2 regions of the Dyella terrae genome follow, and region 1 is predicted to be linked to the other one. Evidence: predicted binding sites of a transcription regulator. Region 1 holds the regulator's gene; the other holds the start of a gene.
The links. Region 1 encodes FliA, which starts transcription of late flagellar genes. Its sites were predicted from a motif close to TAAAGTTTNNCNNNCNNNGGCCGATAA; they were not measured.
Positions count from the first base shown of each region.

Region 2: a site for FliA is predicted at 9,513-9,539, ahead of motA (flagellar motor stator protein MotA). Genes of this name have one in related genera too.

Region 1 is NZ_CP089414.1:4,751,087-4,765,797, reverse strand. Features, by position in the region: gene DYST_RS21000 (hypothetical protein) at 1-192, shown strand, start outside; gene DYST_RS20995 (AI-2E family transporter) at 206-2,143, opposite strand; gene DYST_RS20990 (chemotaxis protein CheW) at 2,234-2,689, opposite strand; gene motD (flagellar motor protein MotD) at 2,742-3,905, opposite strand; gene DYST_RS20980 (flagellar motor protein) at 3,921-4,661, opposite strand; gene DYST_RS20975 (chemotaxis protein CheA) at 4,663-6,615, opposite strand; gene DYST_RS20970 (protein phosphatase CheZ) at 6,619-7,260, opposite strand; gene cheY (chemotaxis response regulator CheY) at 7,257-7,664, opposite strand; gene DYST_RS20960 (RNA polymerase sigma factor FliA) at 7,794-8,567, opposite strand; gene DYST_RS20955 (P-loop NTPase) at 8,569-9,510, opposite strand; gene flhF (flagellar biosynthesis protein FlhF) at 9,507-10,925, opposite strand; gene flhA (flagellar biosynthesis protein FlhA) at 11,070-13,163, opposite strand; gene flhB (flagellar biosynthesis protein FlhB) at 13,174-14,313, opposite strand; gene fliR (flagellar biosynthetic protein FliR) at 14,324-14,711, opposite strand, start outside.
Region 2 is NZ_CP089414.1:1,733,973-1,748,683, reverse strand. Features, by position in the region: gene DYST_RS07315 (cold-shock protein) at 1-97, shown strand, start outside; gene DYST_RS07310 (hypothetical protein) at 207-362, opposite strand; gene DYST_RS07305 (YkgJ family cysteine cluster protein) at 442-843, opposite strand; gene DYST_RS07300 (sensor histidine kinase) at 1,357-2,589, opposite strand; gene DYST_RS07295 (response regulator) at 2,594-3,286, opposite strand; gene DYST_RS07290 (Spy/CpxP family protein refolding chaperone) at 3,337-3,852, opposite strand; gene DYST_RS07285 (hypothetical protein) at 3,962-4,681, opposite strand; gene DYST_RS07280 (HAD-IA family hydrolase) at 4,839-5,456, shown strand; gene DYST_RS07275 (YnfA family protein) at 5,484-5,816, opposite strand; gene DYST_RS07270 (NADPH-dependent F420 reductase) at 5,888-6,532, opposite strand; gene DYST_RS07265 (LysR family transcriptional regulator) at 6,642-7,571, shown strand; gene motB (flagellar motor protein MotB) at 7,582-8,604, opposite strand; gene motA (flagellar motor stator protein MotA) at 8,601-9,470, opposite strand; gene DYST_RS07250 (2OG-Fe dioxygenase family protein) at 9,863-10,609, opposite strand; gene DYST_RS07245 (SGNH/GDSL hydrolase family protein) at 10,694-11,893, opposite strand; gene DYST_RS07240 (alkene reductase) at 12,002-13,075, opposite strand; gene DYST_RS07235 (LysR family transcriptional regulator) at 13,324-14,220, shown strand; gene DYST_RS07230 (SDR family oxidoreductase) at 14,300-14,711, opposite strand, start outside.

The DNA.
Region 1 (14,711 bases):
AACTGGGATCTGCACGCAGGCACCCACTACCTTCCCATCGGCATCGGTACCGGCAAGGTGTGGCGCGACAGCGCCGGTACCACGTACAACTTCTTTGCCGAACCGCAGTTCACCGTAGCGCGCGAAGGTGTCGCGGTGCCGCACTTCCAGCTCTTTTTCGGTCTGAACATGCAGTTCCCGATCAAGCGTTAAAAGGCCCTGGCGCTCACGCTGCAGCGGCACTTCCCGAGGGGAAGCGCGCAATCGCCTGTTGCGCAGCCTGCTCCAGTGACCGGACCACCTCATTGACGTCAGCGTTGACGGGCAACTCCGCTTCGGTCGTCACCAACGGCTCCGAGAACAACACACCGACGATGCATGCCTCGGGAATGCTGCTGCGCACCGTGCCGACGGCGTCGCCGAAAACACCCCGCTCAACGATGGGAAGGGTGCTCACCAGATAGACCATCGAGACGGCATCCGGTGTGGCATCGGGATGCGGCTCGTCATCGAACGACGTGAAATCCTCGATGGACAGATGGCGGGCATCGATGTGCAGGTCGCGCAGAATGCGCGTCAGCAGCTCGGTGGCAAGATCGTCGGCGACCGAGCCCAGGCCCAGGCACAACACCACGGAGCCAGCAGGAACGGTCAATGGCCCTTGCCAGCGACCAAAGGCATCTTCGCGGTGCTGTCGCAAGCTGCGACCGATGCTTGTGCCGTCGAGCACGGAGGCGCGTCGGCGCCACCGCGTCCATTTGCTCTCGTGACTATCGAGTGCTTCCACCACCGTCACGATGGTCCGCTTCACCGATGTCTGCTGCGCGGCGTTGATGGCGCCAGCGGTAAGGTCGACACGGGCCAGCTGCAGCGCTGGCAGCAACACGGCATCGCAGTAAGCGGCGAAGCTTTTGCGTTTCAGTAACTCGCGTGCCTCGCTGATGATTTCCCCGGCGTCGCCAGACAATGCGCGCTGGTACACGCGCTGCGGCATGGTGAGCGCCGGCGCGTCGCCCAGCAGAATGTTGAGCAGGTCCAGCGCTTTCACGTGGCGTCCCGCCACCACCAGGCACAGCGTGAGCGGCGTGGACATCAGCAAACCCACCGGACCCCACAGCCAGCTCCAGAAGATGGCCGCCACCACCACCGCCAGCGGCGAAAGACCCGTCGTGTGTCCGTAGAGAAACGGCTCGATGAGCTGGGATACCACGATCTCCACCACGAGATAGAGCACCACCGTCATCACCAGCAGCGACCAGCCGGGCGACACCGCTGCCGCGAACAGGCAGACCAGCGCCGCCACCATCCACACGCCGATGTAAGGCACGAAACGCAACGCTGCCGTTAGCGCTCCCCACAGCGGCGCACTAGGAACGCCGATCACCGTCAGGCCGAGCCAGATCGCCACGCCAACGCTGAAATTGACCGAGAAGGTGGAAATGAAGAAACGCGACAATCGCTCACCCGCATCGTTGATAGCGGCCGTCGTCGCGCGCAGATCGGTGCCACCCGCCAAACGGATGAAGCGATCACGTAAGGATTCGTGCTCCAGCAGCACAAAAATCAGCACCACCAGCACGATGCCCGCGGTTTCCACCGGCACCCACGCAGTGGACAACAAACGAGTGACGAGTCCGATCGGCGTGGATGGAACCTTGGTGGATGACTGGGCAGCCTTTGATTCGGCTGGGGCATTGGTGAGGTAAGGCGGCGCAACGAAAGGCGATGCGGCCGTGCCAGCCTGCGCAGGCGCCGTGCCCTGCCCCGTGTTGTCCATCACCTTGCCCAACTCACCCTGCAGCAGATCCAATCGGCCAAGCGTTTCTTCGCGCAGCGATTGCACCTTGGTGCGGATAGTCACCTCGTACTGCGGCAGGCTGCGTGCCACGTGGACCACCTGCGTACCCATCATCGTGGCCAGGCCGCTGACCACGACGACCAACGCCACCACGGCGATAAGCACTGACGTGGTGTGTCCCAAACCGATGCGCCGGTACAAGCGCACCCAAGGCGCCATCAGCAGGCTGAGGAACAGTGCGAGAACGATCGGGACCAACACCTCTCGCCCGAAGTACAACAGCGCCAGCACGCAGGCCGCGGCGATGATGACGACCGCGCGTTGACTCGCCGACGCAACCGGCAATACAGGGTCTTGCGACGACATGGGCCGGTCTCCTCTCCACCATGGACTGGACCGGGGGCAACCATGTTGCCCCCGGTGTCGCAAGGATAGCCGCGACCGGCGCCGGAAAGGTCAGGCCGCTTCGTGCTCCAGCGGCAGGCGACATAGACGGCGTACGTCAAGAAGTGCCACAAAGCCGCCCTGCGAGGGCAATACGCCGTTCACGGGATCGTCATCGCGCGCTGAACCGCCAGGCAGCGGCGGCGCGATGTCATTGGCGGCGGCCGACAACAGGTCCCCGATGGCGTCCACGCGGATGCCCACCAGATGCACGCCGTACGAAAGCATCACCTGGCGCACCTGGAACGGATCGGCACGTCCTTCCTCGGACAAGCCAAGGCGGCGACGGCCATCCAGTACGGGCACGATGCGGCCACGCAGGTGCCGGATACCCAGCAGGTCGGAAGCTGAACCCGGCACAGGCGTCAGCTCGCCATCGCGGAGCACTTCGCTTACCTGTGTCAGGGGCGCGGCATACATCTGCCCACCGATGCGGAAAGACAGCCAGTCTTGAGTGTTCCGGGTCATGGCAGCGACTCCCCTGTGGTGACCTTGACGGTCGGTACTTCAAGCATGCAATTCATGGACCATGTTCCGGCGAGGTCACGCGGGCGGCGCCGACAGTGATGGCGCCCGCAGCCACATCGGGCATGGGGGCCTGCGGCGCCAGGTCCGGTTTGGCGTCGCCGTCCTGTTGGGCGGTGTGCGTGGGTCGGGCCAGGATCACCTTGTTCACCGGCACAGCATCGATCGGCCGAGGCGCGACCACTTCGATGGTTGGCACCGCCCCAGGGACGTTCGCGGCGGGCGCCGCACTCGTCAGCACAGGCGCCGTCACCGCCGCAGCAACCGATGCGGCGGATGCCGGTGCGGCGGCATTGTCGACCGTCAACTGACCCGCGTTCTGCGCATCGTTGTAGAAGCGCTTCGGCGCGTTGTCTTCGCTCAGCACCACGATAAGCACGCGTCGATTGTGGTTACGGCCGTCTTCGGTTCCATTGTCGGCAGTAGGACGGAATTCGCCCCAGCCCATGATGCCCAGGCGCGAAGGCTCCACGCCCTGCTCCGAAAACAAGCGCGCCACGCTTGCTGCACGCGCAGCGGACAGCTTCCAGTTCGACGGATACAGCGAGGTGTTGATCGGACGATCGTCCGTGTAGCCCTCGACACGCACCGGATTGGGAAACGGCTTGAGGATGGATGCCATGTTGTCCAGCGCATCCATCGCCTCCGGTGAAAGCTTGGCGGCGCCGCTCTGGAACAGGATGTCGGTGCGCAGCTCTATCTCCAACCACGACGTGGTCTTGCGCACGATTACCATCTTCTTGTCGATCAGCGGCTGCAACGCGCGCTGCACCTGATCTCGGATCACTTCCAGGTTGCGCCTTTCATCGCTCTGCGACGCCGAACGCATATCGCTCGCGCGGACGAGCTGCGGGCGCGCAGGAATCGGCACGCTCACCGGCGTGGTCGCCGCGCCGGGCTGCGTTTGTGGCGAGGCGATAGCCGGATCGACGTTGTGCGGCTGCGCGCGCGTCTGCGGCATCGGAGCAATCACGTGGCTGGAGCCGTTGAACGCCTCGATGATGGAGTTGGACATCACGCGGTACTTGCCTTCGTTCACCACCGACACCGCGTACATCACCACGAAAAAGGCGAGCAGCAACGTCATCAGGTCGGCGTAGGGAATAGCCCATGCCTCATGATTGACGTGGTCTTCGTGATGTTTTTTCTTCCTGGCCACGATGCGTCGTCCCGGTTACGCGAGGTAGCCCTGAAGCTTGGCTTCGATCTGGCGCGGGTTCGCGCCTTCGGCGATCGACACCAGTCCCTCGATCAGGATTTCGCGCATCTGCGTCTGCTTATGGATCAAACTCTTCAAGCGGGCAGCCATCGGCAACATCCACAAGTTGGCCAGAGCCACGCCGTAGATGGTGGCGACGAAGGCGGCGGCGATGCCGTGACCGAGCTTGCTGGGGTCGGCAAGGTTCTGCATCACCGCCATCAGGCCCATCACGGCGCCGATGATGCCCATGGTGGGCGAGAAGATGCCGGCACTCTCGAACACCTTGGCGGCGACAAGGTCATGGTGTTCGCGCGCACCCACTTCCACTTCCAGCACACCGCGGATGGCGTCCGGCTCGCTGCCGTCGACCAGCAACTGCAGGCCCTTGCGCGTAAAGGTGTCGTTTTCCGAATCGATCTGCGGCTCCAGGCCCAGCAAGCCTTGGCGGCGGGAGATTTCGCTCCAGCCGACAATGCGGCTGATCAGGTCCGATGGCTGGTGCTGCGGTGGCTTGTACACCAGCGGGAACATCGCAATGGCGTGTTTGAGCACCTTGCCGGAGTTCTGCACCAGCAACGCCGCGATGGTGCCGAGAAACACGATGACGAACGCGGCGGGATTCCACAGCGCTTCCACGCTGGAACCCTTGAGGATGGTGCCGACGATCACGACCACGAAGGCCAGGATCGTACCGATGAGACTTACCAGGTCCATGTCAGGTCGCTACACGAAGATTGGGGAGGAGTTGGCCGTCGCTGCCGGACAAACCGGCAAGATCCATCACCAGCGCCAGACGGCCATCGCCGGTAACGGTCGCACCTGCTACAGCAGGCACGCCTTCGAACAGGGGGCCAAGCGGTTTCACCATCACGTCTTCACGGCCCAGCACCTCATGCACCAGGCAGCCCAGACGCATATGGCCGATATGCAGCACCACCACGTGGCGTCCCGCAGGCCCATCCACACCGATCCAGCCGCCGAGATCCGCCAGCGCCAGCGCGCGACCACGGTGCGAGGCCACGGCGCGGCCATCGAGTTGTTGTTGCTGACCCGCGGCGAGTTCGAACACTTCGTCCACGTTGCTCAACGGCAGCGCCAGCAGGCGCGCGCCCACGCGCACCATCAGCACGCGCTGGATCGCCAGCGTCAGCGGCACGGCCAGTTCCAGCGCGCTGCCCTTGCCAAGCTGCGAGCGCACCGACAGCGTGCCGCCCAGCTCGACCACGCGCGTCTTCACCACGTCCATGCCCACGCCGCGACCGGAGATGTCGGAGACCGTAGCCGCCGTGCTGAAGCCGGGGCGGAAAATCAATTCGTAGCATTCGTTCTCGGACAGGCGCGATGCCTGCGCCTCGTCGATTACACCCTTTTCCACCGCCTTGCGGCGCAGGATCTCGGGGTTCATGCCGCGCCCGTCGTCGGACACGGTGATGATGATGCGCTCACCGCGCTGGCTCGCACCCAGCGTTACCGTACCCTTGCGCGACTTGCCGGCGCGCTCGCGCTCGTCCGGCATTTCCAGGCCATGATCAAGCGCGTTGCGGATCAGGTGCACCATGGGATCGGCCAACGCTTCGACCAGACTGCGGTCGAGGTCGGTGCCCTCACCTTCCTGCACCAGTTCCACTTCCTTGCCCAACTGACGCGACAGGTCGCGCACGATGCGGGGAAAGCGCTGAAACAGTCGACTCACCGGCTGCATACGCATGCCGAGTACGGCGTTCTGCAAGGCATCGGCGACGCGATCGAGTTCGCTGGCAGCCAGCTCCAGCGTTTCGTCGCCGGTCTTTGCCGCCAGGCTCAACAATCGGTTGCGCACCAACACCAACTCACCGGCGCGATGAACCAGCGCATCAAGGCGCGCCGTGTCCACACGAACGGTGTTTTCAGGTGCGGGCGCCGCGTGCTTTGCCGCCGGAGCCGCGGGCGCGGCTACTGGCGCAGCAACCGGTACGGAAACGTTCGTCCCGGGAATACCGCCCTTGCCGTGAAGATTGTCCAGCAACGACTCGAACTCGTCGTCAGAAATCGCTCCGGATACGGCAGCCGGCAACGCGACTGCTGTTGCGCCCGGTGCAGAGCCTGAGCCATGCAGGTTGTCCAACAGGGCTTCGAACTCATCGTCACTGATGCTGCCGGACGCCGTCGGCGACGCCGCTGGCGCGCCCGGCGCACCACCCGTGCCGTAAAGGCTGTCGAGTAGCGCTTCAAATTCGGAATCGTCGATGCTGCCATCGGCCGGAGGCGGCGCCACCGGCTTCGGCGGCGGTGCTGCCGGCGCAGCGGCCGGGCCAGGCATCAAGCGTTGCAGCAGCGCCCGCGGCGGCATCGCCATCGCGCTACCGCCAGCCAGCGCCGCCATCATGTCGTTGAGCAGGTCCAGCGCTTCCAGCAGCGCGTCCATACGGTTGGCGTCGAGCAGCAACTGCCCGTTGCGCGCCACATTGAGCAGGTCTTCGGCGTGATGGCACAGCTGCACCATCGGCTCGATGGCAAGAAAGCCCGCGCCGCCCTTCACCGTGTGGAACGCACGGAACACGGCGTTCAACAGATCGGCATCGCGCGGCGCTGCCTCCAGCCCAATCAACTGCTCACCCAGGCGCTGCACGAGCTCCCCGGCTTCCACCAGGAAATCGTTGCGCAGCTCGCTGTCAAACGAAGGGTCCATCGATCAGAACCCGAATTCGCTCAACAAGCGATCCGCTTCGTCCTGGCTGGTGACCTTGACCGGGCCCGCCGCCGCTTCGCCGGACGCCAGCGCGCCGGTAAGGCTCACCAGTTCCAGCAGCGAGTTCTCGACGCTGCCGATGAAGTTCACGACCTTCTTGATGCGCTGGCCCGAAAGATCCTGCCACGACTGCGCCACCACGAAGTCAGCAAGACCGTCGCGGCACGCATTCGCGAACGACTGCGACTGCTTTGCCAGCACATGCGCCACGTCGCCTTCAGACGTACCGTCGATCACTGCGCCCGCGTTTTCGGCCAGCGACTCAGCCTGCGGACGCATACGCTCGACAAAATCGAGCGACCGATGCGCGGCCTGCGAACTCATTTCCAGCACGTCTTCCAGATGCTTGCGCGCATCGGCGACGCTGCCCGGCACGCCTTCCTGCGCCAGGTCGCCGCCAAGGCGGCGCACGGCATCGTGCAGGTCACGTGCAAGCAAACCCAGCGCGCGGAACACACGCTGTTCGCGCTCGCGCACCAGCACATCGAGCGCCTGCTCGAAAGCGGCCCCATTGGGGCTGTTCAGCAGGTCGTGAAGTTCTTTCGGCATCGCTTCGCCGGCTAGCAGAGCAACTTGTGCGTTCATGCGCTCGCTCCGCTGGCGGCCAGGCGTTCGAAGATCTTGCCGAGTTTTTCCTGCAGGGTGACGGCGGTGAACGGCTTGACGATGTAGCCGTTCACGCCTGCCTGTGCGGCGGCGATGATCTGGTCGCGGTTGTTCTCAGCGGTCACCATCAGCACCGGCAGGCCCTTCAGCGCGGGCTCGGCGCGAATGGCGCGCAGCAGGTCGATGCCCGTCATATTGGGCATGTTCCAGTCGGTCACCACCATGTCGAAGGCGTTGTTGCGCAACATGGTGAGCGCGTTCTCGCCGTCGTCGGCTTCCTGGATCAGCCCGTTGCTGAAACCCAGCTCGACCAGCAGGTTGCGAACGATGCGCCGCATGGTGGAGAAGTCGTCCACCACGAGGATCTTCATATTCTTGTCCAAACGCTTTCTCCGCTGCGCGTGTGTATGACTTGAGTTGAAACAGGGACGAGGGACAAGTTGCGAGGGCGCAACAACCGAGCGTTTGCTCGACCCTTCACGGCGCAGCGACCGTTGGGATGTGCGTCCTCGTTATCCGCCCTTCGCCCCTTTTCGTTTTCCTGCCTGTCTTTCCTGCCCCTCATGCCAGCCGGTCATGCGCGCCCGTAGACGCACAATGGCCTGGCCGTGGATCTGGCAGACGCGTGACTCGGTTACCCCGAGCACCGCGCCGATCTCCTTGAGGTTCAGCTCTTCCTCGTAATACAGGGACATCACCAACTGCTCGCGTTCGGGCAGGCCACCGATGGCCTCCACCAACGCCTCGCGCATACCTTCGTGCTCGACGCTATCGGCGGGGCTCAGGCTGTCGCCATCGGCCACGTCGAACGCCGCGCCACCATCCGCATCGTCCGGTGCGGAAAGGCTGAGCAAGCGCGCACTCGCCGCGTCCGCCAGCACCTGGTGATATTCCTCGGCGCCCATGCCCAGCCGCCGCATCACTTCGACGTCCTCGGCATCCGCACCGGTTTCAATTTCAATCTGACGTACGACCTCCGCCATTTCGCGCACTTTTCGATGCACCGACCGTGGGGTCCAGTCGGTACGCCGCAACTCATCGAGCATCGCGCCACGGATGCGGATACCCGCAAACGTTTCGAAGCTCGCATTTTTGCCGGTGGTGAAATTACGCGCGGCCTCCAGCAAACCGATCATGCCGGCCTGGATCAGGTCGCTGACGTCCACGCTGGGCGGCAGGCGGCCCATCAAGTGATAGGCGATCCTTCGCACCAGGGGAGCGTGCTGGCGAACCAGTTCGTCGGCACTCTGCTTTTGCAGTTGCAGATATTCGGAAGCCACACTCATGTCACCACCCCGTCGCTACTGCGGCCTGCCTGCTGAAAAAGGCGATGCGATCCAGGCCCAGTCGCTCGGGTTCACCCCATGTATCGACCGCACCCGCCAATTGCTTGAATGCCAGCCCCGAGCGGCTCGACGGCCACAGATCCACCACCGCGCTCTGGCGCTTGATGGCCTGCTTGAGCCGTTCGTCGTGCGGGACATGGCCCATGAACTCCAACGCCACGTCGAGGAAGCGATCGCAAACCCTTGCGAGTTTCTGATGCAACTGCTTGGCTTCGCCGACGTTGCGGACCATGTTCGCGACCATACGGAAGCGGCGTACGCCAAAGTCCCGGCTCAGTACCTTGAGCAAGGCGTACGCATCGGTCAGTGAGGCCGGCTCGTCGCAGACCACCACCACCACGTCATCCGCCGCGGCGGCGAACATCGCCACGTTGTCGGAAAGCCCCGCCGCCGTATCCACCAGCAGATAGTCCGGCGGCGACACGAGGTCGTCGAAGGCGCGGATCACCGCGGCGTGCTCGCCCGAGCCCAACTGCGCAAGGCGGCGCGTGCCCGAACCGGCCGGCACCACCTTCAAGCCATGCGGCGCGTTCATCAGCAGGTCTTCGATGCTGCACGTGCCATCGAGCAGGTGGCCGACGTGGCGCGTGGGCGTAAGGCCTAGCAACACGTCAATGTTGGCCAGGCTCATGTCCGCGTCGAGCAGGATCACCTTGTGACCCTCCTTCGCCAGCGCCATCCCTAAGTTCACTGACACCGTGGTCTTGCCGACGCCGCCCTTGCCCCCGGCCACTGCGATAGCGCGGCAGCGCTTGCGCGGCGCGGCGCCACTGAGTCCGTACGCCTGATCCTGCACCGGCATCTGTCGTCCTTGTCGTTCGGTCAGCGCACGCAGCATGCTCTCCAGCCCCATCGCCTGATTCATTGCGAAAACACCGTTCATGCGCTCGCCACCGCCAGTCCGAAACGATCCGCCATCACCGCGTCATCCGCGGGAGCGTTACCCTTGAGTGATTGCGCGGCACGGCACACCAGCACGCGCGCGTCGGCCGTGGCGATGTCTTCCGGCACACGCTGGCCATCCGTTACATAGTCCAGCGCCAGCCGATGCCGGATCAGCACCGACAGCGCACCGCCGAGGCTCGGCGCCTCATCGAGCTTGGTCAGGATGCAGGCGTTGGGCTGCACCGGCAGGTAGGCGCGTACGGCCTCGTCCAGTGACGATGCATGCGCGTTCGCCGCGAGTACCAGGCAGGCGCGCAGGTCGCCGCCATTGCGCAGCACGTCCAATTGTTCGGCCAGTCGCGGATCGCCACCGGCCAGGCCGGCGGTATCCACCAATACGGTGTGATGGCCACGCAACAGTTCCAGCACGTGGCGCAGGCTGTCGGCGTCGTAGGCGGGATACACACGCACGCCGAGCAGGCGGCCGTAATGCTCCAACTGCGCCGCCGCGCCGATGCGGTAGTGATCCGTGCTGACCAGCGCGACTTGCGATGCGCCGTGACGCATCACCGCGCGTGCGGCCAGCTTGGCGATGGTGGTGGTCTTGCCCACGCCGGTCGAGCCGACCAGCGCGGTGACACCGCGACGCTCGGCATGGTCCCGCGGACCAATGGCCAAGCTGCGGCTCAACACGCCCAGCGGCAGGTAACGCGCCTGTTCGGCATTGATATCCGCCGGCAGTTCGTCGACCAATTGGCGCGCCACGTCCGGCTCAATACCGAGGCGGGTCATTTCGCGCAACACGCGAGCGCGCATCGGCTGACGGCGCTCCATATCGTTCCAGATCAGGCTGGACAACTGCGTCTCCAGCAGGTCGCGCAGGCTGCCCAGCTCGGCGCGGACGCGCGCGGTGTCTTGCATGGCGCGTTCGAGCAGTGGATGCAGCGTGGCCGGCACATCGGTAGCCGCTGCGGGCACGGCGGCGTCCACGGGCGCGGACATCTCCGCGACAGCTTTGACTACCGGTAAGTCGGAAACATCAGCGACACGGCTGCTCAGCACCGGCTCCACGCGCGCTGCAGCAGCACGACGAGAGAGCGACACCGTCACGCCTCCGTCGTCGCGACGGTTCGCCGTCGGCAGCGGCGGCGGCGCGACGTCGGAACGTCGCGTAGCAGCGGCACGGGCTTCAGGCGCCGGCGCAACGGCAGGCGCACGGTTCTCCACTTCCAACGGCGCGCCGTGGCGTGCGGCCTCGCGCACCAACGCCTCGTCGTAATCGACGGCGGCGATAATCTCGATACCCTCGTCCATCCGGCGCGTAGACAGGATCACCGCATCCGGGCCCTGGTCTTCGCGTACTTCGCGCATGGCCTGACGCATATCCGGGGCCACGAAACGCTTGATCTTCATGCCTTCTGGCTCCACGAGACGCGGGCGAGGTGCGCATGACGGGACCGCATGGCCAAGCCTTGCGTCACGCTCGCTGCGCTCATCAAAAGCCCGGTCTTTGCACCCTCGCTACGCATCCTTCGTCCCTCGCTCATCTGTTCGAAATTAACGGCCCAGTGCCTGCACCAATCGCACGCGGCGGTTGTCGGGCACCTCGTTGTAGGCCAGTACGTGCAGGTTCTGTGCCACATGGCGGGTGAAGCGCGCGAGCCACGGACGGAGCTGCGGCGCGACCAGCAAAACCGCCGGTTCGCCGCTCATTTCCTGCTTGCGCGCGGCGTCGGCAACGCCCTGCTGCAAGCGGTCGGCAAGGCCCGGTTCCACCGCAGCGCCCGCCACGCCGCCGTTTGCGAGCGATCCCAGCAGGATCTGCTCCAGCTCCGGCGCCAACGTAATAACCGGGATCTCCGTGCCCAGGCCCGAGATCTCCTGCACGATCTGTCGACCCAGCGCCACGCGCACCGCCGCGCTGAGCGCGCCGGGATCCTGACTCTGGCCCGCGTGCTCCGCCAAGGATTCGACAATGGAGCGCATGTTGCGGATCGGCACCCGCTCGGCCAGCAGGTTCTGCATGACCTTGACCACCACGCCCAGCGACAGGCGCTTGGGCACCAGGTCTTCCACCAGCTTCGGCGCGGTCTGGGCGAGACGGTCCAACAGCTGCTGCACGTCCTGGTGGCTGAGCAGTTCGTGCGCGTGGCTCTGCAGGATGTGCGACAGATGCGTGGCGATCACCGTCGCCGGATCGACCACGGTGTAGCCCAAGCTCTGCGCCAACTCGCGCTGACCGGACTCGATCCACAAGGCTTCCAGGCCAAATGCCGGATCGCGCGTGGCAATGCCCTGCAGGCCTTCCTGCACACGGCCCGGGTTGATCGCCAGCAGGCGATCGTTGTGCACTTCCGACTCGCCCATCGGCACGCCCATCAGGGTGATGCGATACGTGTTGGGGCCCAGGTCCAGGTTGTCGCGGATATGCACCGCCGGCACCAGAAAGCCAAGCTCCTGCGACAGCTTGCGACGCACCGATTTGATGCGCCCCATCAGCTCGCCACCTTGGTGCGTATCCACCAGTGGAATCAGGCGGTAGCCGACTTCCAGGCCCAGCGGATCGACGCTGGCCACGTCTTCCCAACCCAGCTCGAGGCGTTCGGTCGGCGCGGCGGCGGGCGCAGCCACTTCCGTGGCGGCCTTGGTCACGCGCTCTTGCGCCTCGCGGTCGCGCTTCACCATCAACCAGGCCGCACCACCGCAGGTGCCACCCAGCAACAGAAAGGCGATGTTGGGCATGCCCGGGATCATGCCCATCACACCCAGCACCACACCGGCCACAGCAAGCGCGCGCGGCTGGCCGAACAACTGGCCGACGAGCTGCTTGCCCATGTCGGTGGACTTGGATACGCGCGTCACGATGACAGCCGTCGCGATCGACAGCATCAGCGACGGCACCTGCGCCACCAGACCGTCACCGATGGTGAGCAGCGTGTACGTCTTGGCGGCTTCGCCCGCCGACAACCCGTGCTGCAGCACGCCGACGAAGAAGCCGCCCACGATATTGATGATCAGGATCAGGATGCCGGCGGTGGCATCGCCGCGCACGAACTTCGACGCACCATCCATCGAGCCGTAGAAATCCGCTTCCTCGCGCACTTCCTGGCGACGCTCGCGTGCCTGCTCCTGGTTGAGCAAACCGGCATTGAGATCGGCGTCGATGGCCATCTGCTTGCCGGGCATGGCATCCAAGGTGAAGCGCGCGGTCACTTCGTACACACGCGTGGCACCCTTGGTCACCACCACAAAGTTGATGATGGTGAGGATGGCGAACACCACCAGGCCCACCGCGAAATTGCCGCCGATCACGAACTCACCAAACGCCTCGATCACCTTGCCCGCCGCGCCGGGGCCGTCGTGGCCATGCAGCAGCACCACACGGGTCGAGGCGATATTGAGCGCCAGGCGCAACAGCGTCGCCATCAGCACCACGGTCGGGAACGCCGCGAACTCCAGCGGACGCATCACGTAGATCACCGCCAGCAAGATCACCAGCGACAACGCGATGTTGAAGCTGAAGAGCATGTCGAGGATGAAGGGCGGCAGCGGCAGCATCATCATCGCCAGCGCGGCGAGCATGATCACCGGCGCGCCGAGTCCCCGGCGTCCGAGCGTCTTGAGAGTGCCAAGGGCGGTAGCGTTTGCCATCACTAGTCCATCAGAGCTTGTAGGGACCCATCAGGTCCGGATCGACATCGGGTTGCGGCGCCGTCGGCGGCTGTTCGCCGCGCGACATCGCCTGCTTGAGCTGGAACACGTACGCGAGCACCTGCGCCACGGCGACGTAGAGCGCGGAGGGAATCTCGCGGTCGAGCTGAGTGGTGGCATACAAAGCGCGTGCCAACGGCGGCGCCTCCACCACGGGAATGCGATGGCTGGCGGCGACCAGGCGGATCTGCAGCGCCAGCTCGTCCATGCCCTTGGCGATCACGCGCGGCGCGCCCATGCGACTGTCGTCGTAGCGCAACGCCACGGCGAAGTGGCTGGGGTTAGTCACCAGCACATCCGCCTTGGGTAGCTCTTGCATCATGCGCTTGCGCGCCATCTGGAACTGCATCTGGCGAACACGGGCCTTGAGCTCGGGGTTGCCCTCGCTTTCCTTCGACTCGTCCTTCAGCTCCTGGCGCGTCATGCGCAAGCGCTTGGTGTGATCGAACTTCTGGTACAGCGCATCTGCGCCGCCGATCAGCGCCAGGATGGAACCGAACAACAGCGCACCGTGGCCCAGCAGGCTCATCGCCTTCAGCGTGCCCGCGCCCACTTCGCCGCGACCCGTGGACATCAGGTCGGTCTGCCAACCCTTGAGCACCATCACCAACACGGCGCCGATCAGCAGCAGCTTCAACAATGACTTCGCCAGCTCCACCAGGCCGCGCATGGCGAAAATGCGGCCAAGACCGGCGATAGGGTCAAGCCGCTCGAACTTCGGTTGCAATGCCTCACCGCTGAAATTCAGGCCACCCAGCAGCAGCGGCGCGGCCAGCGCGGCGAGCATTGTCGCCACCGCCACCGGCGCGAACAGCGAAAGCGCTTCGTGCATGGCCATCGACAGAACACGGCCTGGCAACTGATCACTGAACAGCGCGTCGCGCCCGTAACTCAGGCCCAGGCTGTAGATGCGGCGCACGTGCAGCATCGAACTCTCGCCGCCGTTCATCAGCGCGGCCACACCCGCCAGCACCACCACCGCGCCAGACAGATCCCTCGATCGTGGAACGTCGCCCTTCTCCCGCGATTCCTTCAGGCGTTTTTCGGAAGGTTGTTCGGTACGTTCCTGATCGTCGTCCTTCTCGGCCATGGCGTCGTCCTCAGCCGCCGGCCAGCTCGTGCATCAGCGTCCACGCGCTGTTCTGCAACGACTCGAACGCGCCCGGCACGCTGTGCATCGACAACCACAACGCGACGAACCCCAGCGTCACCGTGATGGGAAAACCCACCGCGAACAGATTCATGGACGGCGCCGCGCGACTGATCGCGGCAAAACCGATATTCACCATCAGCAGCGCGGTCATGGCCGGCAACGCCACGCGCACGGCGCCACCGAACAGATGCGTGGCGAACGCCACCACCGCATAGAGGCCGTTGGTGCCGATCACCGGCTGACCCGGCGGCAAGGTGTGAAAGCTGTCCGCCAACAGCGAGATCAGTTGCAGGTGGCCGTTCATGGCCAGGAACAGCAGCGTCACCATCAGCAGG
Region 2 (14,711 bases), 2.3 Mb from region 1:
GTCGGGCTTCAAGAGCCTGGTCGACGGCCAGAAGGTGTCCTTCGTTGTGACCCAGGGCCAGAAGGGCCTGCAGGCAGAGCAGGTTCAGGTGGTCTAACGACCCCCGGCTCTACCTAAAAGAACCCGGCCATGTGCCGGGTTTTTTTTTACCGCAAACGCGCGCCCGTAATGCATTGGGCCAGCGCGTGCTCCATCGCCGGTGGGGCTCAGGAGCCCTCGGCGGTTGATGCGTTCGCGCTGGGCGGCGTCTTGGCACCAGCACCATCGCGTGATGCCTCTTTCTTCGCCTGCTTGTTGTCCTGTTTCTTCTTCTTTGCGATTTCGCGCTGGCGCTTTTCGAAGGAATAGTTTGGTTTTGCCAATGGAACGTCCTCGTGTGTAGTGATGTGTGGCCGGGCTCGTGCGGTGCATCCACCGGTGTTGCGAAAGAAAGGGCAGAAGCTATGCGACCGGCTTGGGCCGCGCACTGACGGCGACGGAATTGCTCCAATCAGCATAAATGGTTCTGCAGTAGGGGCCATTCATGACGAAGCGACGGCACACCGAGGGTCTCGTCTCATAGATGCCACAGTTCATGTGTTCCCGATCCAGGGCCACGCACCAGCCGTCCTCGCTACGTTTCATAACGTGCAGGCCTTCGGGTGAATACGTGGTGATGTGATCGGGGACGCGGTCGTCCGGCTGCAAGACGACCGTGAGGCGGCAGCACCCCGCTTGGCAGGTGGAACAATGCGCCCGCCCAAGGCGGAGCTTGTTCGCGGGAGCATGCGCAGAAGGGTCGCCCGGCTCTGAGTCTGGCCCTACGTGTTGTTGCGGTAGGGAAGGGCGTTGGGGGTTATTCATAAGGCAGTGTACCCCAGCAGGTGTAAAGCGCCGTTTCCCCCAGGTAGCAGGCCAGAGTCAAGCCGTGGCCGCGGTCCAGAGCCAACTATTTGCGATAGGGCTTTCTACCCGGGGTCGGGTGCTCTGGTGCCTGGCCGGAATGGGCCGGATCACGATCAAACTGGCTGGTCGATTGAAAGGACTTCTTTTGGTCCACTAGACGGGTGGTTTTGCTTCCCGAGTAGACCGAGTGAATGTAAACCGTCGAAAGCGGCTTATCGACCTTTTCCATAGGGGCACCTGACGACAATTGGACGATCCACGTTACGCTTCCTTGGGATGCTTAATGTTAAAAGTCCCAGGTGTGATGGCGTTTAGTGTCGCCAACCCAAATCGGACGCTTTCGAGAACCACCAAGAGCGGATCCGGGCCGTAGGCGGAAACGCCTCGAAGCTGTTTTCGAACGGGTTGTGGCGTGGCCTGGCTGGTGATCGGATTTCAAGCTTGCCGCTCGCCTTGCCGTCTAAAGCCGCGTCACATCTCAGCGGGTATGGACATTACCAAGGCAAAAGCACCATCGGGTTCGTATCGGCAGCCAAGCTCGCCGCCGTGGTGGCGCGCGATCTGCCGCGCCAGCGCGAGTCCCAACCCGGTACCGGCGCGGTCGCGTGCTGCGCTACCTCGGTAGAACGGCTCGAACACTCGGTGAGATTCGTCTTCCGTCAACCCGGGGCCGTGATCGCGCACCACAAGTTCGGCGCGGCCTTCCGTCAGCCGCAGTCGCACTTGGACGGGCGGCAATCCATGGCGAGTGGCGTTGTCCAGCAAGTTGCGCAGTAGCCGAAGCAATAGCCGCGGATCGCCCTTTACGGTCACCGGTGTTCCTTCCAGGTCGACGCCGTCGTGGCGCGCGCATTCTTCCGCAGCGAGCGCCAGTAGATCGACCGGTTCGATCGCTTCCAGATGCGGCAACGCTTCCAGGCGGCTGGCCAGCAGAATTTCGTCAATCAAGGCATCCAGCTCGCCGATGTCCTGCTTTAAGCCATCTCGGCGCCCCTCATCGACGGCGGGCCCGATAAGTTCCAGCGCCAGTCGGATGCGCGTGAGTGGCGTGCGTAACTCGTGCGAGGCGTTGGCCAACAATGACTTCTGATGGCCGACGAGCGCCTCGATTCGATCGGCGGCCTGATTGAAACTGCCCGCTAGACGCGCCACCTCGTCGCGACCTTCCACCGCAACCCTGGCATGCAGATCGCCGGCGCCCAGCGACTCTACCGCCCGCTGCAGTCGCTCCAGGCGACCAGTGATCCGCCGCACGACCGGCAGCACCAGGACACCGATGATGGCGGCCAGCGTCAAAAGGCTCAGCAGCAATACGTGCAGCGGCTGATGCCCATCGCGCGGCGGGCTTGCCTCCAGCCAGCGACCATCAGGCAAATGCAGCGTCCACAGTGACTCGCTCGAGTGGGGCAGAGCATGCTGGTCGTCGATGCTCGGTCTTCCATCTGACTCGACAATCAGTCGTCGGGAATCATCCAGTAATGCCAGGCGCCCCGGCTGCCCCTTCGCCAACTTATCAAGGGATCGCTGTTGCTCCAGCGCGGGCGCCTGTGCAGGCGGCAGGGCATTGAGGATGACTTGTGCCTGAGAATGCATTGCCGTCTCGTACGGACCGCCCTTGCTGTGCCAAACCCAGGCAAAAGCGGCGGCGTAGGCCAGCAGGCTGGCGACGACGGTGAGGTAGATGCGCAGGTAGAGGCGCGTCATGGGCTCAATCCTGCTTGCGTGCGAACAGGTAACCGGCGCCACGCACGGTGATGATGCGCTTGGGCGACTTGGGGTCGTCTTCTATGGCTGCGCGAATGCGCGAGACATGCACGTCGATGGAGCGATCGAACGCGTCAGGCTGCTCGCCGCGCACCAAGTCCATCAATAGCTCGCGTGACAACACGCGCCCAGCGTGTTGCGCCAGTGCGAGCAATAGCTCGAACTGATAGGTGGTCAGATCGGCTTCGCGCCCGGCGACCTTCACCGCGTGCGCATCGGCGTCGATCTCCAACTGGCCGAACACCAGCACCTTGGTCGCCCCTGAGGCTGGCGCTGTGCGCCGACGCAGAATGGCGCGTAGCCGCGCGAGCAATTCGCGGGGCTCGAAGGGCTTGGGCAGGTAATCATCGGCGCCGATCTCCAGGCCAACGATGCGGTCGATTGCATCGCCGCGTGCCGTGAGCATCAGCACGGGTAAGTCGGAACGCTCGCGCAGTTTGCGGCAAACGTCGAGCCCATCCATATCAGGCAACATCAGGTCGAGGATGGCGGCATCCAGGACGTCTGCGCCGAGTCTTTCCAGCGCCTGCGCCCCGTTTGCCGCCTGTGACACCACATACCCTTGGTTGCGCAGGTATTCGTCCAGCATGCCGGCCAGACGCGGATCGTCCTCTACAACCAGGATGCGTTCGCTCATGGTTACCGCTCTGAGGACGAAAGCCACATCATAGCCGCCGGCGAATGTTTTCAACCATGAATCGCCCCGTTCGTCGCCATATGCTGGGTCAAGTGCGCGACCAGCTTCTGCCGCTGATCGGGCGTCAATACGTTGCTGCTGTCTTCCACCAGCCTGGTCATGCGCTGTGTTATCTGGCCCTGCACGGTGATTTGCGCAGCACTCGCCTGCTCCAGCGCGGTGCGATCGATAGTGGGGGCCATCAGTAGACTTAGCACTTGCGCATGGCCGGTGTGAAGCTGTTGGAACATGGGCAGCAGATCGGCGGCTGCTTGCTTGAAGATCGGATCCAGGGCGGACTTCTGGACGTCCGTTGCATCGAGCTCGATATACAGGTGCTGGCATACCTTGTCGATATGCGCGGCCATGTCGGCCTGGGATACAGGTCCTGCCATGTGGTGCATGGCTGCGACGCCGCCATCGTTCGCGAGAACGGCGATACCTGCCGCGAGCGAGACGCCGCCAATAAAGCCCAGCAGTGCCGTGCGCAGAGTGTGGTTCTTTGAGGTGGTTGACGTGATAGCCATGGTTTTCCTCCTGGGTGGGGTCAGTTGTGTTGACCGGGCCAAGCTTGAGCCCGGTGCATGAGTGCTTTACGAAGCACAGGTAAAGAAATATGAAGTAGCGGAAATCGCGTCAGGTCGACGACCGCTCACGCAGCAACAGCACGCCCACGGCAACGTTCCAAATGGCCTGCAGCAACAAGGTGCCGACAACCACGCTGAGGTCCATCTTCGAGCCGGCAGCGATCACCAGTACTGCTGGCAGACCTCCCGCGATCAGGCCGATGCAACCCACCACGCGTCGCGTGCCAGCGTCGCGAAACAGGGCGACGGCCCATGCGATGGCCGCCACTGATTGCAGCACCCATGCCACTCGGGCGATGTCGGTCAAGGCGATGGATTCGACCACGTGGATCATCCAACGCGCGGCCTGTTGCGCCTCTGGTGTGCCGTTGACGAAATCCGCTGCGATGCCCGTGCTGATAAAGCCGTCGAGAATGGTGCCCAACAACATCAACATGCTGCCCAGGGCGTAGGTGGTGAGCCCGATCAGTACGGAGGGCCGTCGCATATCCAGTCGCTGAGACAGCACGGTGTAGCCGTACATCAGGCCGCATATGCAGGCCATCGCCACCACGTGTACGTTCTGATGCCACGACTGGATCTGCAGCATGCTCTGCAGGATTTCTTGCGTGTTATTGCCACTCGCCCCCCGATCCAGCGCCACCGTGGCGGTGGATACAATGGCGCTTGCCAGGATGGCGAGCCCGGCGAGGCGAACATCGCCGCCCGCTGGGATGGTTGCTGCCTGATGCTCGGTGGGGTACGGCAACGATTCGATGCGGGTAGTCATGGCGATCCTTTCGCGTTGTCCAAGCGCACGGGACGTGCGGGACATCACGCTAGGTCGTCGGTTTGGCTGCGGTATGTACGGTCTGTAAAGAATTATGAAGACCGCCTGCGTACACTCGCCGATGGAACATGGCCTCTTCGGCCGAAAGGAGAGCGAATTGATCAGGACGATTTTCTTTGACTACGACGGCGTCCTCACCACGGACAAGAGTGGTTCGCTGACGACATGTCGATATTTGAGTGAGGCCAGTGGCATCGCGTTGTCAACGATCAATGCGGCCTTTCATCCTTATGCCGGCGACCTGTTCACGGGTCGCGCGCGTCATGCCGATATCTGGTCCGGGGTGTGCGAGTCGTTGAACAGTGATCTGGATATCGGGCTGCTTTTCGAGGCCTTCGAGAGCACGCCGTTGAACGGTGCCATGGTTTCGTTGGCCCGGACGCTTCAGGCACACCATTCGATCGGGATCATTACCGACAATCCGATCGACCGTATGGATCATCTCCGGGTGCACCAGGACTTGGACAGCTTGTTCAGCCCCATCGTCGCCTCGGCGGAAGTCGGCAGCAGCAAGCAAGGGCAGGAGATTTTCCTGAGCGCTATGTCCCGTGCCTCCGTGGCACCGGAGGAGTGCATTTTCATCGACAACAGTGAGCCCAACGTAGCGATGGCGCGCACGCTGGGCATGCATGCGATCTTCCACGATGACGGCAAGAACGATATCGACGCGCTGGCGAAGGAACTCCGTCGGTTGGGTGCTCGAGCGGATAGCTGACAGGGCTCGCGCTCCCAAGCGCGGCTTTCAGGCTTGCGGCTGCACCACGATGATCGCCATGCCCAGGAGCGCAATGCATGCGCCGCCAACGTCCCAGCTCGTGAGCTTCACGCCGTCCACGACTCTCAACCAGACCAACGCGACGGCGATGTAGATGCCGCCGTAGGCTGCATAGGTACGACCGGCGGCGGTGGGGTGCAGGGTCAACAACCACGCGAACAAGCTCAGCGAGAGCAGGGCGGGCAGCAGCAGCCACGCACTCTTCGCCTGTTTCAGCACAAGCCACGGCAGGTAGCAGCCAACGATCTCTGCCAGCGCGGTGAGTGCGAACAACGCGACTTGTTTGGTGAAGTCGACCATGGGTTGGCACGCGTTCCGGTGGAAACGCGTGCCATTGTCCAGACAATGAAGATCGTCTGCCAGTTGAGGGCTCAACCCCGTTTGATGAGGTCATGCAAAACAAGGGGGCCGCCCGGGATGCCCGCCAGTCGCCCGTCTGCGACGAGTTTGCCAAGATCTACGCCAAAGAAGCCCAGCGAATCGATCAGCTGCGCGACGGCTTGTTTAGCCTGTGCATCGTCGCCGGAGAAGAAGAGCACGCGGCGACCGCCTTCCGTTTGTGCTTCCTCGGCCAGCAAGTGCGCAGGGAGGTGATTGAAGGCCTTGACCACGCGTGCACCGGGAACGAGATCGGAGAAGACTTCGCTCGATGTGCGCCCCTTGAGGTCGAGTGGTTGGAACGTGGGCGGTTCGATGGGGTTGTTGGCGTCGATGACGATGCGGCCGCGCAGATCGAGTCCGGCCAATGCATCGGGCAGCTTCGACCAGTTCACCGCAACCAGGATGATGTCGGCCTTGGCGGCTTCTTCGCGGGAACCCGCACGAAGGGACGGCCCCAGCTCACTGGTCAGTGGCAGCAGGGATGCCGGGCCCTGGCTGTTGGCGATGACGGCAGGGATATGGCGGCGGGCGAGTGCCCGGGCGAAGGCGGAGCCAATCTGACCCGCGCCGATGATGCCGATGCGGGGGGCGTTGTCGGCCGGAGCCGGGTGTGATGGGGAAACAGGGGTGTTCATGACGAAGTCTCCAGGGGGTTATGACCTGGACGTCACTATGGAATTTCGATTACCTCGCGAGTAGCCTTAAATCGATGGAATCATTTTCAACGAATATTTGAAGGTGGTCATGGAGACGCTGGCTAACCTGGAAGCCTTTGTCCGTAGCGCCGAACTCGGGGGCTTTTCCTCTGCAGCCCGCTACATGGGCCTGACGCCAGCCGCGATCAGTCGCAACGTGGCGCAGTTGGAGCGAAACCTCGGCGTGCGTCTGTTTCATCGCAACACCCGCAAGCTGGCCTTGACCGAGGCGGGTGAGCGTTTCCTGCTCTCTGTTCGCGGCAATCTGGACGCGTTGCAGTCCGCCATCAGCGATGCGAATGCCGATCAGGGAAAGCCGGCGGGTGTGCTGAAGGTCAGCGTTCCGATGTCGCTCGGCATGCGTTATCTGATCCCGACCTTGCCGGCTTTCCTGCAGAGCTATCCGGACGTGCGTGTCGACTGGCAGTTCGACAGTCGGCAAGTGGATCTGGTTGCCGACGGATTCGATGCGGCTATCGGCGGTGGCTTCGAACTCTCGCCCGGCGTGGTGGCTCGACCGCTGGCGCCGGCTCATATCGTTGCGGTGGCATCGCCGTCTTATCTGAAGGGAAGAAAGCTGCCCAAGTCGCCCGACGATCTTGCCGATTGGGATGCCATCGTGATGCGGTCTGGCACGTCCGGTCGGCTGCGCAGTTGGGTGATGCACCATGTGGGCGGCGACGAAGCAGTGGTGCCGCTCAAGGCGCGTGTGGCGTTCAACGATCCCGGGCCGATGACTGAGGCCGCGGTGCAGGGCCTGGGCGTTGCCTTGCTGGCGATGCCTGATGTGTTGCCTCACCTGGAGAGTGGTTCGCTGGTGCGTCTGTTGCCGCGTTGGTACGTCGATGCCGGATCGATCTCGATCTACTACTCGACGCGCTTGTCGCTATCCGCCAAGACGCGTGTGTTTATTGACCACGTCGTCGAGGACTTCCAGCAGCATCAATACGCCGAGCGTTTTGCGGGAAATTCGGGCTGAAGGCGGTGCCTCAGGGTGACCTGGGGTGCGGTCGCGCGGCGGCATCGGTGACGGGTTCGACCGTGCTTACGGCGGCAGCCGCAGGTGCAGCGGCCACGACCTGTGTGACGGCGGGTAGTGAGGCGGCCGCGGTCTTGTCCCCGACCGGACCCGCTTCCTGTGACAGCGAGGCTTCCTCGGCCTGCCGGTTCATCACGATGATGCTGATGCGACGGTTAATCGCGTCGCCGGGGTTGGTGCGATCAAACGGCACCGAGGCGGCGAGCCCCACGACGCGCGCGATCTTGTCTTCCGCCAACCCACCGGAGAGCAGGGCACGGCGCGCTGCATTGGCGCGATCCGCAGACAGTTCCCAATTGCTGTAGTGATGATCGCTGGAGTACGGCGCGTCGTCGGTATGGCCGGAAAGGCTGATGCGGTTGGGCACGCGATTGATGAAGCTGGCGAGCTCCTGGAGGATCGCCGTGGTGTACGTCCTCAGCTGCGCGCTGCCCAGGTCGAACATGGGGCGGTTCTGCTTGTCCACGATCTGGATGCGCAGGCCCTCTGGCGTGATGTCCAGCAACAACTGGTCCTTGAACGGAGCAAGCGCCTGGCTGCTCTGAATCGCCGCCTGGAGTTGCTGCATCAGTTCTTCGAGCCGCGCGCGTTCCTGCTTGCGCGCTTCTTTCTCGATCTCCTTCGGGTCGACGCTGGCTGCCGCGGCACCCTTGCTGTCGTGTCCTGGGCCGTGCGGCAAGTCCATCGCACCGCCGAGCTTGATCATGCTGTTGCTGGCGCCACCAGGGCCCGTGCGGCCCGGTGGCGCCATGGTGGCGTTGCCTTGCGTCATGCTTGGGTTTTTGAAGTACTCCGAGATCGCCGCGCGCTGCTGGCGCGTACCCACGCCGATCAGCCACATGACCAGGAAGAAGGCCATCATTGCGGTGACGAAATCCGCGTAAGCCACCTTCCAGGCGCCGCCGTGATGGCCGTGACCCTTCCGCTTGACCTTGCGAATAATGATGGGTGGCAGTTCGCCTTGCTCGCTCACGTGGCCGCCTTGGCTCGCGGCGCCTTCAGGTGTTCCTCCAGATCCTGGAAGCGCGGACGTGACTGCGAAGCGAGCACCTTGCGCGCGAACTCCACCGACACCTTGGGGTTGTAGCCGCGCAGGTTGGCCAACAGGCCGATCTTCACGCACTCGAAGGCCTTGCCATCCTCCTGCACCCGATTCTCCATGGCGGCGCCCAGCGGGCCGATGAAGCCGTAGCAGAGCAGGATGCCCAGGAAGGTGCCGACCAGCGCGCCAGCAATGTGCATGCCGATGCGCGAGGTATCGCCGTCGAGCTGCGACATGGTGGTGACGATGCCGAGCACCGCCGCCACGATGCCGAAGCCGGGCAGGGCGTCAGCCAGCTTGGTCATGGCCAGTGCCGGGGCGATGGCTTCGTGATGGTGAGTTTCCAATTCCACATCCATCAGCTGTTCCAGCTCGTGCGGATTCATGCTGCCGCCCACCATCAGGCGCAGGCAGTCGGTGGTGAACTCGATCAGGTGGTGCTCGCGCAGCAGGCGCGGATAGGCGGAGAACACCGTGCTGGATTGCGGATCCTCGATATGTTCCTCCACGCCGAGCAAGCCTTCCTTGCGGATCAGGCTGAACAGGTCGTAGAGCATCGACAACAGGTCGACATAGTCCTGCTTGTTGTACTTGGGGCCCTTCAGCAGGCCGATGGCATCGCTGAGCGCGGCCTTGACGACCTTGGGCGGGTTAGCCGAAAGAAAGGCACCCACCGCGCCGCCGCCGATGATCAGCAGCTCATAGGGCTGCCATAACGCCATGATCTGTCCATGCGACAGCACAAAGCCGCCGAGCACGCACACGAGGACGACCACCGCACCGATGAGGACCAACATACTTGCTCCGGGATCCGGAGCCGATGACTCCGCGCTCTCGTTTTATCGGCGTGGAAAGGGGAAAGTTGAGAACGCGCTCATGGACGGCCGTTGATCACGCTATTCTTGCCCGGCTTCCGGGAACACTCCTCGCATTCGAGGGCAGGTGCACCCAGGGGACGTTCAAACGAAGGTGGACAGGTTGCCTCGAATGTCGCTGGCGCGATGGGAAGCGTCAGGACAGTAGCGATTACGGGCTAAGCGAGCAGGGGCCAACGAACGTCGCGACGGCAACGCTCAAAGTAGATAAAGACGTCACCGACGAGACCGTCGCCGACGCAGGTGATCCACTCGACATCCGCTGGATGGGAAGCAGCTACCTCGATATACCGATCTGGCGCTGATACTTCCAGCTATTCGGGTTGGTTGGCCGACGCCTTGAACGTCACGACCAATACATCGCGACATGCAGGCTGGCCAGCATCGAAAGGCTTCACCGGTGTCACGCCGTGATAGACGTTGTGATCGTCGATTAGCGCCGCATCAAGGGGATGGGTCAGCGTGAAATCGCCGAGTAACCGGCCATCGGGTGCATGGATGGTGGTGGTGCCGCTGGCGATGTTCTGGCGGTTGACGAGCAACACCAGCACGTAGTCCACGCCATCGCGATGGCTGCCTTCGGGTGTCGGCTCGCCAGCCGTGTCGGCGGAGGCCTCGATGCGGAACTGGTGAACTTCGATATGCCAGCGACGTATGGATGGCGCAGCTTTGCCGAACAGATCGTGGCAGAACTGGAGAATGGTGCGCAGTGTGGCGCCGTTGGCGACGGGTGTGGCGATGGGGTCGAACCAGCGCGCGATATCACCTTGAAGAGTGTTGTACTGCAGGCTCTGGAAATGGGCCTGATGGGGCTCGGGCATCACGACGCCATCCGCTTCTGCGGAAAATGTCGCGTGACGTCGCCGGCGAAACCGTCCCTTGGCAGCCAGATACTGATCGGGCTCCAAGTGGTTCCAGCTCTCCACGAAATCCGTCCAATCGGCCAACTCGCCCATCGAAGCGAGGAGTGGCCGCATGGCGTTGCCTTCCACGAAGGCGAATCCAGGCGATTTCAGCTGGTCAAGCAGCGGTGAAGCGAATACGTCGGCGGGGTTGTGCATGTGCTTATCTTAAGCGGTTGCGATCATCGGCGCCGTACGTTGCGCCTGGAAGCCTGCGCCCAGGTTTCGTGGTGATCGAGCGCACTAGGTGGAGACCCGCGTGTTCTTTGTGCTGGCGAACGCGCCACCATCGCCCCAGGCGCTGCGCGTGAAACGTTCGGCGATGCGACGATGGGTTGCTGCATCCGGATGAAGCCGATCAGGCAACGGAAGCTCCTCAAAGTCGGCAGGGCCATAAAGCGCCAAGCCGTCGAGGTAGTGGATGTTAGGGTCCGTAAGCGAGCGTTCCCGCACGATGCGGGACAGCTCGTTGCGTATCACCGTCAGCGTCAGCTTGCCTTGTGCCTTTTCTTCTTCCTTGCCCGTGGCGCGGAAAGCGATGTTGCCCTTTGACAACGCATCGAAATCGAACGCGCCCGGACCTGGCGTGTCTTCATGGATGGGGCAGTAGAGCGGCGAAACGACCAACAGCGGCGTGTCCGGGTGACCGTCACGAATTGTGTCGAGAAAGCCATGCACGGCGGGACCAAAGGCGCGAAGCCGCATGACATCCGTGTTGACCAGGTTGATGCCCAACTTCACGCTGATGAAGTCAGCCGGAATGTCGCGCATGGTTCGCGCGGTGAACGGGTCGAGCAGCGCGCTACCACCAAAGCCGAGATTGACGAGGTCGAGGCCGCCATGGCGTGCAACGAGAGCGGGCCAGATAGCTGATGGACGATCGGCGTTGGAACCCTGGCTGATCGAGCTTCCGTGGTGCAGCCATATCGGCTTTCTTTCCGTCATGGGCTCGATGGGCGCGTTCGTACGCAAGCCGACAAGTTCGCATGTTTCGTTGAAAGGCAACCAGATTTCCAGCGTTTTGCGCTGAGCCGTCAATCCGTCGAAGCGCACGGTGGCGATGGGCCCATCGATCTTCGTGACGGCGCCGCTGCCAACATCGATGCTGATCGTGTTGCCGCCGTTCGAGCTGGCCTGCTCGAACGGCTGGCCATCCATCATCAGGTCGTAGATGCCTGGCGGTCTCTCCGGAAAACCGACGTAGATGCGTCGCGTAGGCACGACATCGAGTTCGATGACTGTAGCCTCGCTCTGAAACACCAAGCGGATACCGGATGGTTGCGATTCCGCCATGAGCAACTGTGGATCACCGGACTGGCGGCGCGCCCAGGCGGGCAGGCGATGTGGCAGCCATCCGTGCGGTGTGATTTCCAGCTCTACAGCACCCTTCAGGATGGCTTCCGTGATGGGTGTGGTCAGAAGAGGGGCGCCATCGATGTCCATATCCAACCGTCAAACAAGGAGAGAGTTTGAGATTGTCTCTCATGCTTACGGCACCGGCGCGTGCCGGGTGCGTGGATGTGCACCCGGCGTCGTCGATGGCGGTGCTGTTTATGCGGTGATGGCTTCGCTCAACGCGGGATAGTCGACGTAACCTTGCGCGCCACCGCCGAAGAAGGTGTTGCGGTCGGCGTCGTTCAACGGTGCGTGCGTCTTCAGCCGGGCGATGAAATCCGGATTGGCCAAGACCATTTGTCCGTAGGATTCCAGATCCGCCAATCCAGATGTCAGGTCGCTGCCGATCTGCTCGCGTGCACGCCCCGGCCGGTTGAGAATCAGCGATGTCTTCCAGCGCTGGCGAAGGTCGGCGAGCAGCGTATCGTTGCCCAAATGCATGATGTGCAGGTAGGCGAGGCCCAGTTTGTCGAGTTCCGTCACGAGGTAGCGATAGAGCTCCGGGCCATCCACACCCTCGTCGATGCCCCACATGGTGGTGTTTGGCGACAGGCGGATAGCCGTGCGCTCCGGGCCGATCTCTTCAGCAATGGCTGTGGCCACTTCGATGGCGAAGCGCGCGCGGTTCTCGATGGAGCCGCCGTACTCGTCGGTGCGTGTATTGGCGCTGGGGGCGAGGAACTGGTGGACCAGATAGGCGTTGGCGCCGTGGATTTCGATACCGTCAGCGCCGGCATCAATCGCGCGTCGCGCGGCATGGCGGAAATCGGCTACGGTCTGGCGGATCTCCTCGGTGGGCAGGGCGCGCGGGGTGGGGATGTCCTGCATGCCTTTGGCCGTGAACATGGGCGCTCCCGGCGCAATCGCGGAGGGCGCGACGCCCTGGCGATGATGCGGCGTGTTGTCGGGATGCGACATGCGGCCCGCATGCATGAGCTGGATGAAGATACGGCCGCCTTGGGCGTGCACGGCTGAGGTGATCTTCTTCCAACCGGCGACATGCGCGTCGGTATAGATGCCAGGCGTGGTGAGATAGCCCTGGCCGTCGTCCGAGGGCTGCGTGCCTTCGGTGACGATCAAACCGAGGTCGGCGCGTTGTGCGTAGTACTCGATGGCGAGATCGCCGGGCGTGCCGTCGAGCTGCGCACGGCTACGGGTCATGGGGGCCATGACGAGGCGGTTTTGAAGAGCGTGTTCGCCGATGCGAACGGATGAAAATAGTGTGTTCATGATGCAGTCCTCGAAAGTGATGTGCCGGGGGCATGGCTTCGTAGGGATGAAGCCGTGCTTCGATGCGTAGCGCGAGCGGCCAAGAATGGGTGTGCGTGCGCGTCGGTCGGTCCGGATGACGGCTCGCTCGCATGCCGGTCTGGTTTCACGACGATGTCCTGGGTGGGTAGGAGCACATCTTGGAGAAAATCATCCATGGGATAAAGCGGGTATAGTGGAGATCATTGATCCGTTAATGGAGCAATAGAATGGAACTCCTCAACGACATGGCGCTGTTCGTTGAAGTCGTCAAAGCCAGGGGTTTCCGGGGCGCATCCGAGGCAACCGGCGTTCCCAACTCCACTCTCTCGCGACGGATCAGTGGGCTGGAGAAGGCCATTGGACTTCGCCTGTTGCACCGGACGACGCGCAAGGTCGAGCTGACTGAGGCCGGCCAGGTCTATTTCGAGCGCTGCAAGCGCATCGTTGACGAGGCACGGCTGGCCCACGAACAGTTGGGCGAGATGCTGGCGCAGCCGAGCGGTGTGCTTCGCGCCTCGCTGCCGGTCGATTTCGCCACTGTCTACATAGCGCCGTTGATTGCGGAGTTTGCGCAGCGCTATCCCGGCATCACTTTCGACTTGGATCTGACGCCACGCCAGGTGGATCTGGTGAGCGAACCGTTCGACGTCGCCATACGTATCGGCGAGCCGCCGAGTTCGCAACTGATCGCGCGTCCGCTGGCGTCGTTTGTTCCGCATCTCTACGCGTCGCCGCGTTATCTCGAGCACGCAGGCGTACCCGCTGAGCCCGCCGACCTCGAAAGCCACGAGTGTCTGAACATCCTCAAGGAGCGGCCGTGGGTATTGCATCGCGGAAAGGAGTCCGCCGAGGTCACCATCCGCAGTCGCTTCACGTTGAACAACGTTGGTTTGATTGCGCGCCTTGCCACGCTCGGCATGGGAATCGTCATGCTCACTGACGAACTGGTGGTGGATGACCTGGCGGCGGGACGGCTGGTTCGCGTGTTGCCGCAATGGCACGGCAAGCCCGTGCCGGTGTATGCGCTTACGGAGACACGCTTGCTTCCGGCAAAGACACAGCGCTTCATCGAATTCCTGAAAGAGCGCCTCGCCGGAGGCGACGCGCGGTCGCGCCAGCCCTGATCGGCGAGGCATAAAACGCCCCGCTGCGTCACCGTAGCGGGGCGTTGCTTCTGAGGCGCGACGACGTGCCGTTGCCCGCTCAGGCGGCGAACAGCGCAAGCGCCTGATTATTGAAGTTGTTGACGAAGTCGTGCTCGTTCGGGCCCACGTTGGCGCGGAAAAGCTTGGCGGCATCCACCAGGATCTCATCCGCATCCGTGCCCAGCACGGTGATGGTTTCCGCAATGAACTGATCCAGCGGCATGGCCTGCTCGGCTTCCTGGCTGTTCATGAGCTCGGTGCGCACCCACGGCGGAGCAATCTCCAGCACGCGAACACCCGTGCCACGCAGCATGAAGCGCTGCGATAGCACGTAGGAGTGCAGCGCGGCCTTGGTTGAGGAATAGATGCCGGTGACTGCCATCGGCACGAAGGCCAGTACGGAACTGGTGTACGCCACCACGGCGTTCTCCTTGCGCTTGAGGTGTTCGATCAGCGCGGAGGTCATGCGA